DNA from 2 places in the Ensifer sp. KUDG1 genome. Region 1 is predicted to be linked to the other one. Evidence: riboswitches for the same ligand, from Rfam matches in the RefSeq annotation. Region 1 holds a riboswitch; the other holds the start of a gene.
The links. A riboswitch is a leader RNA that binds a small molecule or an ion and turns the genes downstream of it on or off. The one in region 1 is predicted to bind thiamine pyrophosphate.
Positions count from the first base shown of each region.

Region 2: it holds a riboswitch for thiamine pyrophosphate, as region 1 does, so the genes downstream of both, thiD (bifunctional hydroxymethylpyrimidine kinase/phosphomethylpyrimidine kinase) here and thiB (thiamine ABC transporter substrate binding subunit) in region 1, are expected to answer to the same signal.

Region 1 covers NZ_JBNDIG010000009.1:77,694-85,112, reverse strand. Annotated here, with positions in the region: gene M2267_RS21490 (MarR family winged helix-turn-helix transcriptional regulator) at 1-250, opposite strand, end outside; gene M2267_RS21485 (ABC-F family ATP-binding cassette domain-containing protein) at 410-2,236, opposite strand; gene M2267_RS21480 (thiamine diphosphokinase) at 2,240-2,890, opposite strand; gene M2267_RS21475 (GNAT family N-acetyltransferase) at 2,975-3,460, opposite strand; TPP riboswitch at 3,594-3,712, shown strand; gene thiB (thiamine ABC transporter substrate binding subunit) at 3,764-4,792, shown strand; gene thiP (thiamine/thiamine pyrophosphate ABC transporter permease ThiP) at 4,800-6,425, shown strand; gene thiQ (thiamine ABC transporter ATP-binding protein) at 6,422-7,141, shown strand.
Region 2 covers NZ_JBNDIG010000010.1:9,967-17,385, reverse strand. Annotated here, with positions in the region: gene M2267_RS22755 (hypothetical protein) at 1-1,134, shown strand, start outside; gene M2267_RS22750 (glycosyltransferase family 4 protein) at 1,131-2,432, shown strand; gene thiD (bifunctional hydroxymethylpyrimidine kinase/phosphomethylpyrimidine kinase) at 2,504-3,334, opposite strand; TPP riboswitch at 3,452-3,555, opposite strand; partial or broken gene M2267_RS22740 (IS110 family transposase) at 3,888-4,124, opposite strand; partial or broken gene M2267_RS22735 (LysR family transcriptional regulator) at 4,147-4,558, opposite strand; gene M2267_RS22730 (glycosyltransferase) at 5,706-6,887, opposite strand; gene M2267_RS22725 (dTDP-4-dehydrorhamnose 3,5-epimerase family protein) at 6,881-7,419, opposite strand, start outside.

The DNA.
Region 1 (7,419 bases):
GGGCGACGAGCCCGTTCGTCTCCAGCCGGTCGAGATAGGCCGACAGCGTCATCGGCTCAATGCCCATGCGCGTTGCGATTTCGGCCTGTTTGATGCCCTCGGTAAGCGCCGCCTGGATCAGCGTGCGCGCCTCGCCGGGCGTGATGCCCAGGTCCATGGCATTGACCTTGCGGTCGAAGGCCCCGCGCAAGAGGCGCGAGACATCGGTCAAAAGCATTCCAATGGTTTCGGATTCTAGCTTGAAGGGCATCATGATCGTTCACAGGTGATATAATAAGTTTTACTTATCATAGCATCTGATAACGTTCAACGCGGCAAGCCATCTTTCCCTTACCAGTTTAACGGTAAAACCCGCAAGGATTCAACGTATTACCTTCGCATTCACGCATGGAGCCGTCGTGGTTGCGCCTCAGCCCTCGAGCTCCTCGCGCAGCATCTCGAGCTCCAGCCATTCCTCTTCCATGCGAGCGAGGTCGGCACGCAGCTTTTCCAGTTCCTGTGCCAGTTTCGCAAAAGCATTTGGATCTTTTGTGAAGAGCTTGGGATCCGCCATCTTTTCTTCGCGCTTGGCAGCCTCGGCCTCCGCCTTGGCGATCTCCTTCGGCAGGTTTTCGAGCGCGAATTTCTGCTTGTAGGAAAGCTTGCCCTTGGCAGCCTTCGGCGCTTCGGCGGCAGGCACGGCGGCATCGGCCTTGGCCTTTTCCGCCTTCTCGGCTTTGCGCTTCTCCTCGATCGCGCCCTTGCGCTGCGCCATCATGTCGGAATAGCCGCCGGCATACTCGATCCAGCGCCCATCCGGCGCCTCCGGATTGGCTGGCGCAATCGTCGAGGTGACGGTGCGGTCGAGGAAGTCGCGGTCGTGGCTGACGAGGATCACGGTTCCGGCAAAACCGGCGACGATCTCCTGCAGCAGGTCGAGCGTCTCGATGTCGAGATCGTTGGTCGGTTCGTCGAGAATGAGAAGGTTCGTCGCCCGCGCCAGAATGCGCGCCAGCATTAGCCTTGCGCGCTCGCCGCCCGACAACTCACGGATCGGGGTGCGCGCCTGCTCCGGCTGGAACAGGAAGTCCTTCATGTAGCCGGTAACGTGGCGCTGCTCGCCATTGACCAGCAGGTTGTCGCCGCGCCCGTCCGTCAGGTAGTGCGCCAGCGTATCGTCGAGATTGAGGTCTTCGCGCTTCTGGTCGAGCGTCGCGATTTCCAGATTGGTGCCGAGCTTGACCGTGCCTGTGTCCGGCTCGATCTGCCCGGTCAGGATCTTCAGGAGCGTCGTCTTGCCGGCGCCGTTCGGGCCGACGAGACCGATGCGGTCGCCGCGGTGCACGCGGATCGAGAACGGCGCGACGATGGTGCGCTCGCCATAGGCCTTGGTGATCTTCTCGGCCTCGATCACCAGCTTGCCGGATTCCTTGGCGTCGGCGGCCGTCGCCTGCACGGTGCCCTGCGGCCCCTTGTGGCCGCGATAGGTCGCCCGCATGGTCTGCAGCTCGCCGAGGCGGCGCATGTTGCGCTTGCGCCGCGCGGTCACACCGTAACGCAGCCAATGTTCCTCGCGCTCGATCGCCTTGCCGAGCTTGTGCTGCTCCAGCTCCTCGGCCTCCAGCACCTCGTCGCGCCAGGCCTCGAAATGGGCAAAGCCACGGTCGAGGCGACGGGACTGACCACGGTCGAGCCAGACGGTGGCGGTCGAGACCTTTTCCAGGAAGCGCCGGTCGTGCGAGATCAGCACCAGCGCCGAGCGGCTGCGGATCAGTTCGTCTTCCAGCCATTCGATCGTCGGCAGGTCGAGATGGTTGGTCGGCTCGTCGAGCAAAAGGATGTCCGGCTCCGGCGCCATGACGCGCGCGAGTGCTGCGCGACGCGCTTCGCCGCCAGAAAGGCGCTTGGGATCCTCTTCGCCGGTCAGACCCAGATGCTGCAGCAGATAGGCGACGCGATAGGGATCGTCGCTCGGGCCGAGACCCGCCTCGGCATAGGCCTGCACCGTGTCGTAGCCGTCGAAATCCGGCGCCTGATGCAGATAGCGGATGGTTGCCGAGGGATGGCGGAACACTTCGCCCGACTGCGCCTCTGCAAGGCCCGCGGCGATCTTCATCAGCGTCGATTTGCCCGAGCCGTTGCGGCCGACCAGGCAGATCTTGTCGCCCGGCTCCACTTGAAAATTGGCGCCGGCAAGCAGCGGCGTGCCGCCAAAGGTGAGGAAGATATCGTCGAGTTTCAGAATGGGAGGCGCCAAGGCTCAGGCTCCGGAAAGGTCATAGGGGCGGGCAAGCACGAGGGCGCGGCCGCTCTTGAGAGTGAAGCGAAGGTGACCCTCCGCAACGTTGGAAACGGTTCGGGACGAGCCGAACGGCAGGGTGAAATCGTCGAGCGGATAACGCGCATTGACGATCGAAAGACCGGTCAGCTCGGTCAACCCGAGGACCGAGAAGAGGCAGCCCTTGGGCAGGTCGACTTCGAGCGAGCCGGCCAGCAGCGGATAGGCCTCCTCCTCGCCCGACGTCATCAACACCGAAAGCCCGCGCTCGGCAAGGGCGACGGCATGAAGCAGATGCATGAACGCATGATCACTGCGGGTGCCGCCGAGCGCGCCGGCGAAGATCAGGCGATCGGCGCCACGCGACAGCGCCGCCTCGACCGCGATCTCACCGTCCGTCGCGGCCTTTGCCGCCGGATAGGGCTCGCGCGGGACGGAGGCGTAGTCCGCAAGAAGGGCTTCCTCGGTCGAGTCGAAATCACCGACCCAGACATCGGGCACGATGCCGAGCAGCCGCGCATGGCGCATGCCGCCATCAGCCGCGATGAAGCGACTTGCGGCCAGCTGGTGAGCCAACCGGTCGGTCAGCGAAAGGGCGCCGCCAAGCAGAATGGTGAAGGTCGATCGAGCCATGGCAAAGCCCATAGCGCAAAGGACCGCCGAAGGAAAACGAAGAAAACCGTCGGGCGACCGGTTCTTAAGATTTTGGTCAGACCGTCAATGCCCCTCGGGCACCGGATCGGGGAACAGCATGCCGGCATAAATGCCGGGGGTCGAATCCGGGATCTCGACGGCCCCGGCCACCCGCTCGTAGAACTTCGCCGGCCCGACACCGCCGATAATCGCGTAGCCGTAGCCGGCCTCGCGCATGGCCGTCAGGCTTGCAAGCAGCAGCGCCTCGCCGATGCCCTGCCCGCGCATGCTTTCGTCGACACCGGTCGGACCAAAGAAGCCGAGCGCCGTCACGTCGTGGCAGGAAAAGCCGACAATCTTTTCCTCATGGACTGCGACATGCATACGCGTCGGGGTCGAGGAAAAGGCGGCTTCCGCCTCGCCCGCCCATCCGGCGCCAAAGGTCTTTTCGATCCAGGACACGACAAGGCGGCGCTCCGGCGCCATGGCGCGGCGAATGCTGACGCCAGGACCAAGCTTCGACTGAGGCTCAGCCGGCAGGGCATAAAGTCGAACGAGCATATCGGGCATGACATTTCCTCCTCGCTGCCGTTGTGTAGCGCAGTTGGCGGCTTACGCAAACACGCGCCGTCGTGCCGGCCAGGCGCCTTTGCTTCCCCGCAAACATCGCTTGCCTTGGGGCCTTGGCAGCGGTAAATCTCTTGCCGCTCTAACGGGGTGCCTCCCGACCGCACAGCGGCCGGAGGCTGAGAGGCGTCAAAACGCCAACCCGCGGAACCTGATCCGGCTCATACCGGCGGAGGGATTAGACGCGATCGGATCGATACGCCCTTTTCCCATGTAACAACGAACTTTGGGAGAGAGGTCCTCGCCATGTCCAATTCATCGCAACTCAAACTCTTTAGCCGGCTAGCCCTTGCGGCCACCGCAAGCCTCGTTTTTTCCGGCGTCGCGATCGCCGCCGACAAGACGCTGACGGTCTATACCTATGAGAGCTTCATCACCGAATGGGGACCAGGCGCCAAGGTTGCGGAAGCGTTCGAGAAGACCTGCGAGTGCAAGGTCAACTATGTCGGCGTCGCCGACGGCGTCGAGCTTCTCACCCGCCTGAAGCTCGAAGGCGAGGCTTCCAAGGCCGACATCGTGCTCGGCCTCGATACCAATCTGGTTGCGGAAGCCAAGGAAACGGGCTTCTTCGCGCCGCACGGCATCGAGGCAACCGGCGTCACCGTGCCCGGCAACTTCTCCGACGACACGTTCCTGCCCTATGACTACGGCCACTTCGCCGTCGTCTACGACACCGAGACGCTGAAGACGCCGCCGAAAAGCCTGAAGGAACTGGTCGAAGGCGACCCGTCGCAGAAGATCGTCATCGAGGATCCGCGCACGTCGACGCCGGGCCTCGGTCTGCTCCTCTGGGTCAAGGCCGTCTATGGCGATGAGGCGGGTGCCGCCTGGGCGAAGCTGAAGGACCGCGTTCTGACCGTCACCCCCGGCTGGTCGGAAGCCTATGGCCTCTTCACCAAGGGTGAGGCGCCGATGGTGCTGTCCTACACCACGTCGCCGGCCTACCACATGGTCGCGGAAAATACCGAGCGCTATCAGGCGGCTGCCTTTTCCGAAGGGCACTACATCCAGATCGAAGTCGCCGGCATGACCAAGAACGCCAAGGAGCCGGAACTGGCAAAGCAGTTCCTCGCCTTCATGACCGGTCCGGAGTTCCAGTCGATCATCCCGACGACCAACTGGATGATGCCGGTCGCAGCAACCAAGGAGCCGCTGCCGGACGCCTTCAACAAGCTGGTCAAGCCGGATAACACCTTCCTCCTGCCCTCGGAGGAGGTCGCCAAGAACCGCAAGGCCTGGATCGACGAATGGCTCGCCGCCATGAGCAAGAACTGAGGCCGGATTGTTCGCACTGCGCGAAAATCGCATGACAGTGGTCGCCGGGGCAGCCTGCCTCGGCGCCTTCGTCCTTTTCGTCGGCCTGGCGATCGTCGCCTTGCTGAGCCAGACGGGCGGCGCCAGCGATGACGCGCTGTTCGACGCCTATATCTGGCGCGTCACCCGCTTCACCCTGCTGCAGGCGACACTCTCGACGCTGCTGTCGGTGCTCTTTGCCATCCCCGTCGCCCAGGCGCTGGCGCGGCGGCCGCAGTTTCCCGGCCGCATCTGGCTCTTGCGCCTGATGGCGCTGCCGCTCGGCCTGCCCGTTCTCGTCGGCGCACTCGGGCTGATCGAGATCTGGGGGCGCCAGGGATTCCTCAATTCCGGCCTGCGCTGGCTCGGCCTCGCGCAGCCCGTCAGCATCTACGGCCTGTTCGGCATCCTGCTCGCCCACGTCTTCTTCAACATGCCGCTTGCGGCACGCCTGTTCCTGGCCGGGCTCGAGCGCATCCCCGCCGAATACTGGCGCAGCGCCGCCAATCTCGGCATGCCGTCGCGCGCACTCTTCCGCTTCATCGAATGGCCCGTCCTGCGCGGCCTCCTTCCAGGTGCCGCCGGCCTTGTCTTCATGCTCTGCGCCACCAGCTTCACCCTCGTGTTGACGCTCGGCGGCGGGCCTGCGGCCAGCACAATCGAAGTGGCAATCTACCAGGCGCTGCGCTTCGATTTCGATCCGCCCCGCGCGATCGCGCTATCGGCCCTGCAGATCGCCATGACCGGCCTGCTGCTGTTCCTGCTTCGTCATCTGGCGACCGGGCCGGAAGAGGGCATGACCGGTGGCCGCACCGTGCGCCGCTTCGATGGCGCATCCAGGATCGCGCGCCTGACCGATGCCGCCTGGATCGCCCTTGCCTTTCTGTTTCTTGGCGCACCGCTGGTCGCCGTCCTCATCTCCGGTCTCGAAGCCGATCTGCTGAAGCTCGCCCGCGATCCGGCCGTGCACCGGGCGCTGCTGACCAGCGCGGCAATCGCGCTCGCCTCGGCCCTCGCCTCCGTCACCATGGCGGCCGTGATGATCCGCGCAGCCGCGACCGTCACCGCGCCGCGTCACGCGACGTCGCTCGCCCGCGGTTTCGCCGGCGCCATCGGCGCCAGCACCTCGCTGATCCTGCTGGTGCCGCCCGTGGTGCTTGGCGCCGGCTGGTTCCTTCTGCTGCGTCCCTTCGGCGATGTCGCGCGTTTTGCGCCCGTTATCGTCGTGGCGATCAATGCGCTGATGGCGCTTCCCTTCGTCCATCGCATCCTCGCGCCGGCAATGGCGACCCATGCGGCGCGGTCGGAACGGCTGACGGCAAGCCTTGGCATCCGTGGTTTTGATCGCCTGCGATGGATCGACTTTCCGGCGCTGCGCAAGCCGCTGCTGATGGCACTTTCCTTCGCCATGGCGCTGTCGCTCGGCGATCTCGGCGCCGTCGCCCTCTTCGGCAGCCAAGACATGGTCACGCTGCCCTGGCTGCTCTACAGCCGCATGGGCAGCTACCGCACCGCCGACGCCGCCGGTCTCGCCCTTTTCCTCGGGCTTCTGTGCCTGATCTTCACCATCCTCGGCACGGCGAATGACAGCCGGCCGGAAAGACGCAAAGCATGACCCACCCCGTCCCCGCGATAGAGCTGCGCGATGTCGAGGTCCGTTTCGAAACGGCCGCGCTCACCTTCGATTGCGCGATTGCCACCGGTGGCATCGTCGCCGTCGCCGGTGCGTCTGGCTCCGGCAAGTCGACGCTGCTCCACCTTATTGCCGGGTTCGAGGACCCCGATCGCGGCGAGGTCCGCATTCTCGGCGAGAACGTGGCCGATCGGGCGCCGTCGGAACGGCCGGTCTCGATGATCTTCCAGGACAACAACCTTTTCGCCCATCTCGACGTCGCGACCAATATCGGCCTCGGCATCGACCCGGCGCTTCGATTGACCGCGACCGACCGCGACAAGATCGAATACGCGCTCCGCCGCGTCGGGCTCGAAGGCTTTGGGAAAAGGCTGCCGCCAACGCTTTCCGGCGGCGAACGCCAGCGTGTCGCTCTTGCCCGGGCGCTTGTGCGAAAGCGCCCGCTGCTGCTGCTCGACGAGCCCTTCGCAGCGCTTGATCCCGGCATGCGCGCCGGCATGCGCACACTCCTGCGGGAACTGCACGCGGAGGAGGCCAACACGATCCTGATGATCACACACCATCCCGAAGACGTGAAAGCCCTGGCCGACAGCGTGCTTTTTCTCGACCAGGGGCGTATCATCGCAAACGATACCCTCGACCGTTTCCTGGAGCGGCGGGATAATGCGGCGATCGACCGCTTTCTCGGCAATACTTGAAGGACGGATCGGATTCACCGCGCCCTTGGCCGGTTGCCACAATTTGACCGCGGCGCCATGCGACGCGCGAAATATCCGGCAAGGCGCGAATATTCCCGCATCCGTTGCCGTGATACCACGGGGCAACTATTTCTACCGAGACAAACTAGGCAGGTGGCGCTGAAATCAGATACAGCAAGACCAGGACTGAAAGGTCGCGGCAGAGCAACGCTGCCGGGCTGAAAAAGTAGGACTTTCAACGCTGTCGTTCCACGTTTCCGCAGGATGCGGGCGGAGCG
Region 2 (7,419 bases), on a different contig from region 1:
GAAGAGGCCTTCGTCGATCGCCCGGAATTCAAGAGCGCGATTTCCGGTCACCGCCGATCGCATGGCTTTATTAGTCGAGTCGAGGTGCTTAATGGCGAGGCGGAGGGACCAGTTCACATCGAACTCACCCTCAGGGACGCCCGCCGCGCCTACATGCCACTTTTCCCGGTCCGGCTGCCCGCACGCACCGCCGCCCTACGGCTGCTTGGCTCGATCGATCCGACAAGCTGGGCCCTGCCCGATATTATCGACCGGCAGATCGTCCCTTTCCTGACGGCGGCGCGCAGCACCGCACCGACCATCGAGACCGTTGTCGACATGGGCCTCTTCGACCAGGCCGAGGGTACCGCCATCCTTCTTGTCGCCGGAGAAACCGAAACGGATTTCGCACCGCTCCTGGGGCTGCTCGCGCTTGATCCGCAAACGCGCCGAGCCCCGATCGCGCTCGTGCTGCAGACCGAGCGGTTCCGAAGGCATGCGGTCCACATCCGTCAACTCTCGGAATTCTATCGCTTGCCGCTGCGGCTCATCTCCGTCGAAGGCGCCGGCGATGCATGCGACCTGGCGCAAGCGGCCGCCGAAAGCGTGAACAGCGACGCGGTCGTTCTGCTTTCCTCGTCGCTGACGCCAGCCAATGCCGGGTGGTATCAGGCACTCGTTTCCGCTTACGAGGCAAAGACGGGAAGTATCATTTCTCCGACCCTTGCCTATGAGGATCACTCGATCCGCTGGGCCGGCAGCACGTCGCTGGATCGTCCCGACCATCTGCAATCGAGCCGCTACGCGGGCTATCCTGTCGGCGCCGTCAATCGTCTGAAGCTGACCAGGGTTGCATCCGCATCGCTCGATTGCTGCATCCTGCCGCGCGAAGCGCTTATGGAGGACGCAGGCCTGTCGCCGACCTATCTCGGTGCAGCGCTGAAGGGCCTCGACCTCGCTCTTCGCCTCAGCGGAAAGGGATACGAGGCCTACTGGCTTCCTTCCCTGCAGATGGTGGGATCCGACGAGGTGCCCGGAGAGGGTTCCGCCGCCACCGCGCGCTTCGTCGAACGTGTCGATCGGACGCTGTTCCGCGGCCGATGGATGCCCGCCTCCGAAACTGCCAAAACATTTTTCGAAGAGGCTGGCGCATGAGCGAAAAACTCCGCGTACTCGTGGTCTCCCATGGCCACCCGACCCATTCGCTTGGCGGGGCGGAAATTGCTTCGCATGGTCTTCACAAGGCGCTGAACGGCCTGTCGGGCGTAGAATCGATTTACCTTGCCCGTGTCGGCAATCCGGTTCCGCGCCATGGCGCCTCCGCGCTGATGAGCCTGCGGCTTGCCATGGACGAAGTGCTCTACCACGCCGAAGACTTCGACCATTTCTTCCTCTCCAACGGCGATACGGACGCGATCCGCCGCGACCTCCTGCGCTTCGTTGGCGATATCAAGCCTGATGTCGTTCACTTCCATCATATTCTCGGCTTCGGCCTGGAAGCGCTCTATGCCGTTCGCGATGCCCTGCCCAAGGCGCGCATCGTCGTGACGTTCCACGAATATCTGCCGATCTGCCACAATCACGGACAGATGGTGAAACGCCCCTCGGGCCAGCTTTGCAACGGCGCCTCGCCGATCAGCTGCCACACGTGTTTCCCCGAAATCCCGGTATCGAGGTTCGTTCGCCGCGAGCAGTTCGTGCGCGGCATGCTCAATCTCGCCGATGCCTTTATCGCGCCGAGCGCCTTTCTCGCCAATCGCTATGTCGAGTGGGGGCTCGAAGCCGCAAAGATCTTCGTCATCGAAAACGGCATCGTGATGGGCGACAAGGCGCCGGCCCGCGAGCTGCCGTCAGCGACGGCGCGGCGTAACCGCTTTGCCTATTTCGGGCAGATGACGCCGTTCAAGGGCGTTCACGTGCTGATCGACGCGGTATCGCGCGTGCCCGACGACGTCTGGGGCGACGATTCCTCATTGATGATCTTTGGCGGGAACCTCGAACGTCAGCCGAAGGACTATCAGGAGAAGGTGGCGAAGCTGATCGAGGACGCCGGTCGTCGCGTCCGCTTCTACGGCGCCTACCAGAACCAGGACATGCCGCGGCTGATGCGCTCGGTTGACTGGGTAATAATGCCCTCTGTTTGGTGGGAAAACTCCCCCGTCGTTATACAGGAAGCGTTGCATCACGGCCGGCCGATCCTGTGTTCGGACATCGGCGGCATGGCGGAAAAGGTCCGCGATCGGCTGGACGGCTATCACTTCCGCGCCGGCAGCGCCCAGGATCTGGCCGACCGTCTGATCGACGTCTTGGCCGCCCCGCGGGCATGGGACAATCTGCGTGCGACGCTTCGGCGGCCGACGAGTCATGTCGATTGCGCACGGGAGCATGTGGCGCTTTATCGCAAGTTGCTCAAGGGCGAGCAGCAGTCCCTGCCCAGCGCGGCAGTGGCCTGAGGTAGGGCCGAAGCCATGCCACACTGCTCAGCCTGATCGCGACAACCGGCTAGGACTTTGCTTGGCTTCGGCTACGTTCGAAGCCGCGGCGCCCGACCCTTGTCGTTGCCCCACCAATGATGAAAGTGATGAACCGGCCCATTCCCCTGGCCGATGGTCAGGCCATCGGCCGCCACCAACGCGGCATGCAAGTAGGCCTTGGCTGCCACAACCGCATCGTCAATCGGCATACCCTTGGCAAGCCCCGAGGCGATTGCTGCCGAGAGAGTGCACCCGGTGCCATGATCATTGCTGGTTTCGATCCGTGGCCGCGACAGGATGAGGACACCCTCCCCGCTATAGAAAATATCGATCGCGTCCTTGCCCTTGGCATGACCGCCCTTCATCAGCACTGAACGCGCACCGAGCTTCAGAAGGATCTCTGCCTGACGCGCGACCTCGGCTTCGGTTTCGGCGATTGGGCGTCCGGTCAACAGCGCCGCCTCGGGCAGGTTCGGCGTCAGCACAAGCGCCAGCGGCAGTAACTCCTCTTTGAGCGTCGCGACCGCATCCGAGCGCATCAGATGGTCGCCCGAGGTCGCCACCATCACCGGGTCGATGACAGCCAACCGGCCATAGCGTTTTAGACCGGCCGCAATCACCCCGATCGTCTCCCGGCGAGATACCATTCCGATCTTCACCGCACCGACGGCAAGATCGGAAAACACCGCGTCGATCTGAGCCGCAACGACGGTCGGGGAGATATCCTCCACCGCAGATACCCCGCGGGTATTTTGCGCCGTGACCGCCGTGATCACGCTGGCGCCATAAACGCCGAGCGCAGAGAACGCCTTCAGATCCGCCTGGATGCCGGCCCCGCCGCCAGAATCCGACCCTGCGATGGTTACGGCAATCGCGGTCATAGCCCCACCTGCAAGAGGCTTGAGCCTTTTCGGTTTGAGTCAAAAACGGACACGAGCAAAGCGACCTCCCGGAAATGGACGGAGATCCGGTCGGCAAGCGCAAAGACGGCTGGTGAGCAGAAGGGCCCTCGCCGTTCCTACGCCGGTATGATCCGGATCAGGTTCAAGGGTCTGGCTCACCGCCATCTCAGCACCGTGACAGTGCGCCCCTCGGCAGGAGGGATGCTAGGGGCGGATGATCGGGGATGTCAATGGCCGGAGTTTGGAGCTCGCATGCGTGATTCGATGCAATTCGCGAGAAATCCAAGCTTTCACAAGGACAAAAAAAGGCCCCTATTGCCGTTAGAGCGCAAGGGACCTTTCGTCTGAGCGTTCGACTTCACAGACACGCTGACATTACGTTTTTCATCCGACAAGGCAAGCGGGACGCACACGTATGCATCTCAGGAATCAGAGAATTCCGGGGTACATAATGGCCGGATACATCGTGCGCTGCACGAAAGTGCGGCTCAGTCCTCATCGCCGATCGTTTGGGGTGTGGCATTGCCGTCATTGCGGTTTTCAATATTGCCCCATCGATGACGACGCCACCATTCACATACTTCCGTAAGGCGACCAGCAGTTTGCGAGCGAGCACCACGATCATCGTCTTTTTGAATCGCCCGCCATTCTGTGTGACGCGCTCCTTAAACCAGCAGGACAGGCTGGAGCCCGGCTGGTAGCGCAGCCATAACCAGGCGAGCTCGACCATCGCCGTTCGCAGCCGCGGATTGCCCGCTTTCGGACGCCCTGCTCGCGATTGATCCGCGCCGCTCGATTGAACGGATGATGCCACCGGTCGAGCCGCTCTTCATATGCAGCGCCACGTCGGGGAACTTCCCGCCGATGCGGGCACGAAACGCTGGCAGCACGCCGATCGTCGCCGGATAGACGGTCCCGATCTTGATTGTGCGGGCCGCCTTACCGGCAGCAAATCGCGCCACATGCATCGATAAGCCGATATCGCCGATGATCCGCATCGCCCTATCGTAGAACGCCTCCCCTGCCCGCGTTAACTCGCCCCTCCTTGTCGACCGCTCAAGCTGCCGGACTCCCAATTCCTTCTCCAGGGCCTGGATATGTGAGCTCAGCGCTGGCTGGGCGATGTGCAAACGGACTGCTTACCCGATTGAAGTGCAGCTCCTCGGCGACGGCAACGAAGAACGAGAGGTGGCGAAGTTCCATCGCAACCTCCTGTGAACGTGCAGCCGCGACGCCACACGCAACGGACGCTTTCATGGTCCTAAAATACGTGGTTCCATAAATTGTCAAATGCTGTTTTGCAGCCATGGACGTACGGCAGCTGGGCGCTCTGAATCTTCGACGATTGCGGGTTGCGCGACAGATATTGCAAGATGATCTGGTGCTGGCTGCAGGTATTGAGCGCTCGTATGCCGGCCACCTAGAGCGCGGTACCAAAAACCCCACCATTGTTACACTTCAAGAAGTTCGCTCAAGCTATGGAATGCGAAATAGGCGAACTCTTTGGGAAAGTTCCGGAAGGCACAACTGCTATAGAGCCGCTCACAAGCGGGCGGCGAGCGGCAGCAAAAGGGACAATGTACGTGTTTGGAAAAAAAGAGAAATTCCGTGGGTCGGACATTCGCCGAGGCGCCAGTTTCCGCAAATACCCGTCCCAAACTTTATGCGATACGAGTAATTTCGGGAGCAAGTTGCCCTGAATTTGCTCTCAGGCAGACACGCCCCGTGTTTTTGCCGCAGGCACACTCGACAATGCTACTAAGAGAGGTAGGGGGCAATTCCCGCAGTCAGACGGAGGGCTGTTGCGCGTTTGTTGATCCAGCCATGGCGTCCCGCCACCACCGGGACGCTGCCATGCGCGTCGAACGCTTCCCGCAACAACTCTACCCGCGCTCGCTTGCGGATGCCTTCGAGGCATTACCGAGTGGGCCGCACGCAGTCGAAAAAGCAGAAAGGTCGACGGCAGCACCTTGAAGCGAGCGCCCTCGGCCAAGTCCAAAGTGCGTCTTATGACCACCCGTCGCGACGACCCGCTCCGCTGCTCGTTGAGGCTGGGGATTTGATCGGCTCATTCGCCACGGCGGCGCAAAAAATCGTGCAGACCGTCAGCGCCGCAATTACTTCACCACGGTCAAACGACCTGACGGAGAGGCAGGTCACCAAGCTCAAACTTGTTAAACGCCAGGTTTATCTCGCGCAAAGATTCACCTGCCCCAAGCCCAAGTCATCGGAACGGGATAAAATCTATCACCACCAAAACTGCGTCAGAACCTAATTTGCACGCCGGAACACATCTACGAATTATCTTGGATTGGAAGTCGTGAGTCCCGACGCCCGCTGCTGAGGCCGATTAGGACGCTTTGGTGCGCCCCCATCGGAGTCGCTCAATTGTTTCGTGCACGCGCCAAGCAGTAGATGCCCGAATTCGCCTAAGTTCGCCTGCCAACCGTTCGACTTCGGCCGCCAGACACCTGGATTCGTGTAACGCTTCGTTAAGGCGATTATCCAAAGAATCAATTTTCTTTCGGCACGCTTCTATTTCGATATCCGACGTTGCCCAGCCGTCTTCCGCTATTCGCGACTGGGCTTGATAGGTCGCAGTTTCCGTGCGCGCTGCTGCGAGTTCCTTTTTCGCAGTCGCGGACTTTTCGTTCGCAGCCTTCAATGCTGGGCGAATAATTTGCAAGTCGTCCCAGGCCAAGCGAGCAGTAAGATCTCGCCCCGCCTGCCGGATTGCGGCAGTCCACTCCTCTGGATCGGCGTTTAGGAGGTCCGCGTAGGCTTGCTGCTCAGGTTGACCCGAGGGAATTGGTACCCGTAGTGCCGCGGGCCACCAATCAGCAACATCTGCGATAGACAGCATACTCGCTAATTGCCTCATCCCAGTTTCTCGAGAGCGCTTCCATTTGGCAGAGAAGTGCAACACCGTGGGCTGCCGACAATGGGCCACGGCGGGTTCCGGGTTTTCACGGACTATGCGCTGCCATAAGCGCCAATCGGCAGCAGCCGGAAGGTCTTCCGGCCAAGAATCCAATGATGGCAGGCAATCAGCTCGATAAAGAAAGCAGCTCGCCGGGATCGTATTCTTGCGCTCCATAAAATGCGAGAGTTCGTCCGGCATTTCAAGGTTCGTCAGGAATGGAGCTGCTATGCCGTCGGTCGAAACCCAAAAGGCCTGACTGTGAGCAATGGCGGCGCCGTGTCCGAGAGCCTTTATCAGAAGTTCAAAATGATCCCGCAGTACAATGTCATCATCCGCGGCAAAGCCTATGAACCTCCCCCGCGCTTCGCGAAGAGCGATGTTCCGATTCGCATAGCCGAAATGAGGCGCCTTCGGCAGGTCGAAGAAACGTATGCGATCATCCTTGAAGCCATGAACCACATCCGCGGTGCCTGGGGCGCAGCCGTCCCCAACTACAAGGAGTTCGAAATCACCAACGGTTTGCTTCAAGACAGATTCGATCGCGATTCCGATGACGTCGACCCGCGTATGGGTCGGCATTAGAATGGAAATTAGAGGCTGGCTCACCATCCCTTGGCGCCTTCAAAGCTGTACGGGATTAGATCGGTGTCAATCGGAAGCCGATATTTGTCAGGGCTCGAATGATCGTATTGGATCGTTGGGAAATTAACGACAACAACGTCGGAAGTACCGATGTTGTGATCCGCATGCCAAACGAATTTCGGTACGTTGACAAGTCGAGGTCGGGTGCCGGACAGATAGACCTTGCAGATTTTGCCGTACGTGCTCGATTTTGGCCTTGGATCGTACAGTACAAGTTCCAATTCGCCGCTCAAGACAAAGTAACGGTCCTCATGTTGCTTGTGTAGTCCCCATCCCTTTACGATTCTGGGCCGGATCGTAAAGACGTAGGAAAAGACGAGCGGATCGGGATGCCAACCCCACCTGGGATCATATATCTCGGTGACGCTACCGCGATCATCGTCGTGTCTGATGCTCTCGTGAAAGGACATCCCATCTAACAGGGGCGCAGTACTTCTCCTTTGCTCATCGACAGTTCGCTGGTCCTGAACGGCGGTTGCCAAAGTCTCTTCTAGCAGAT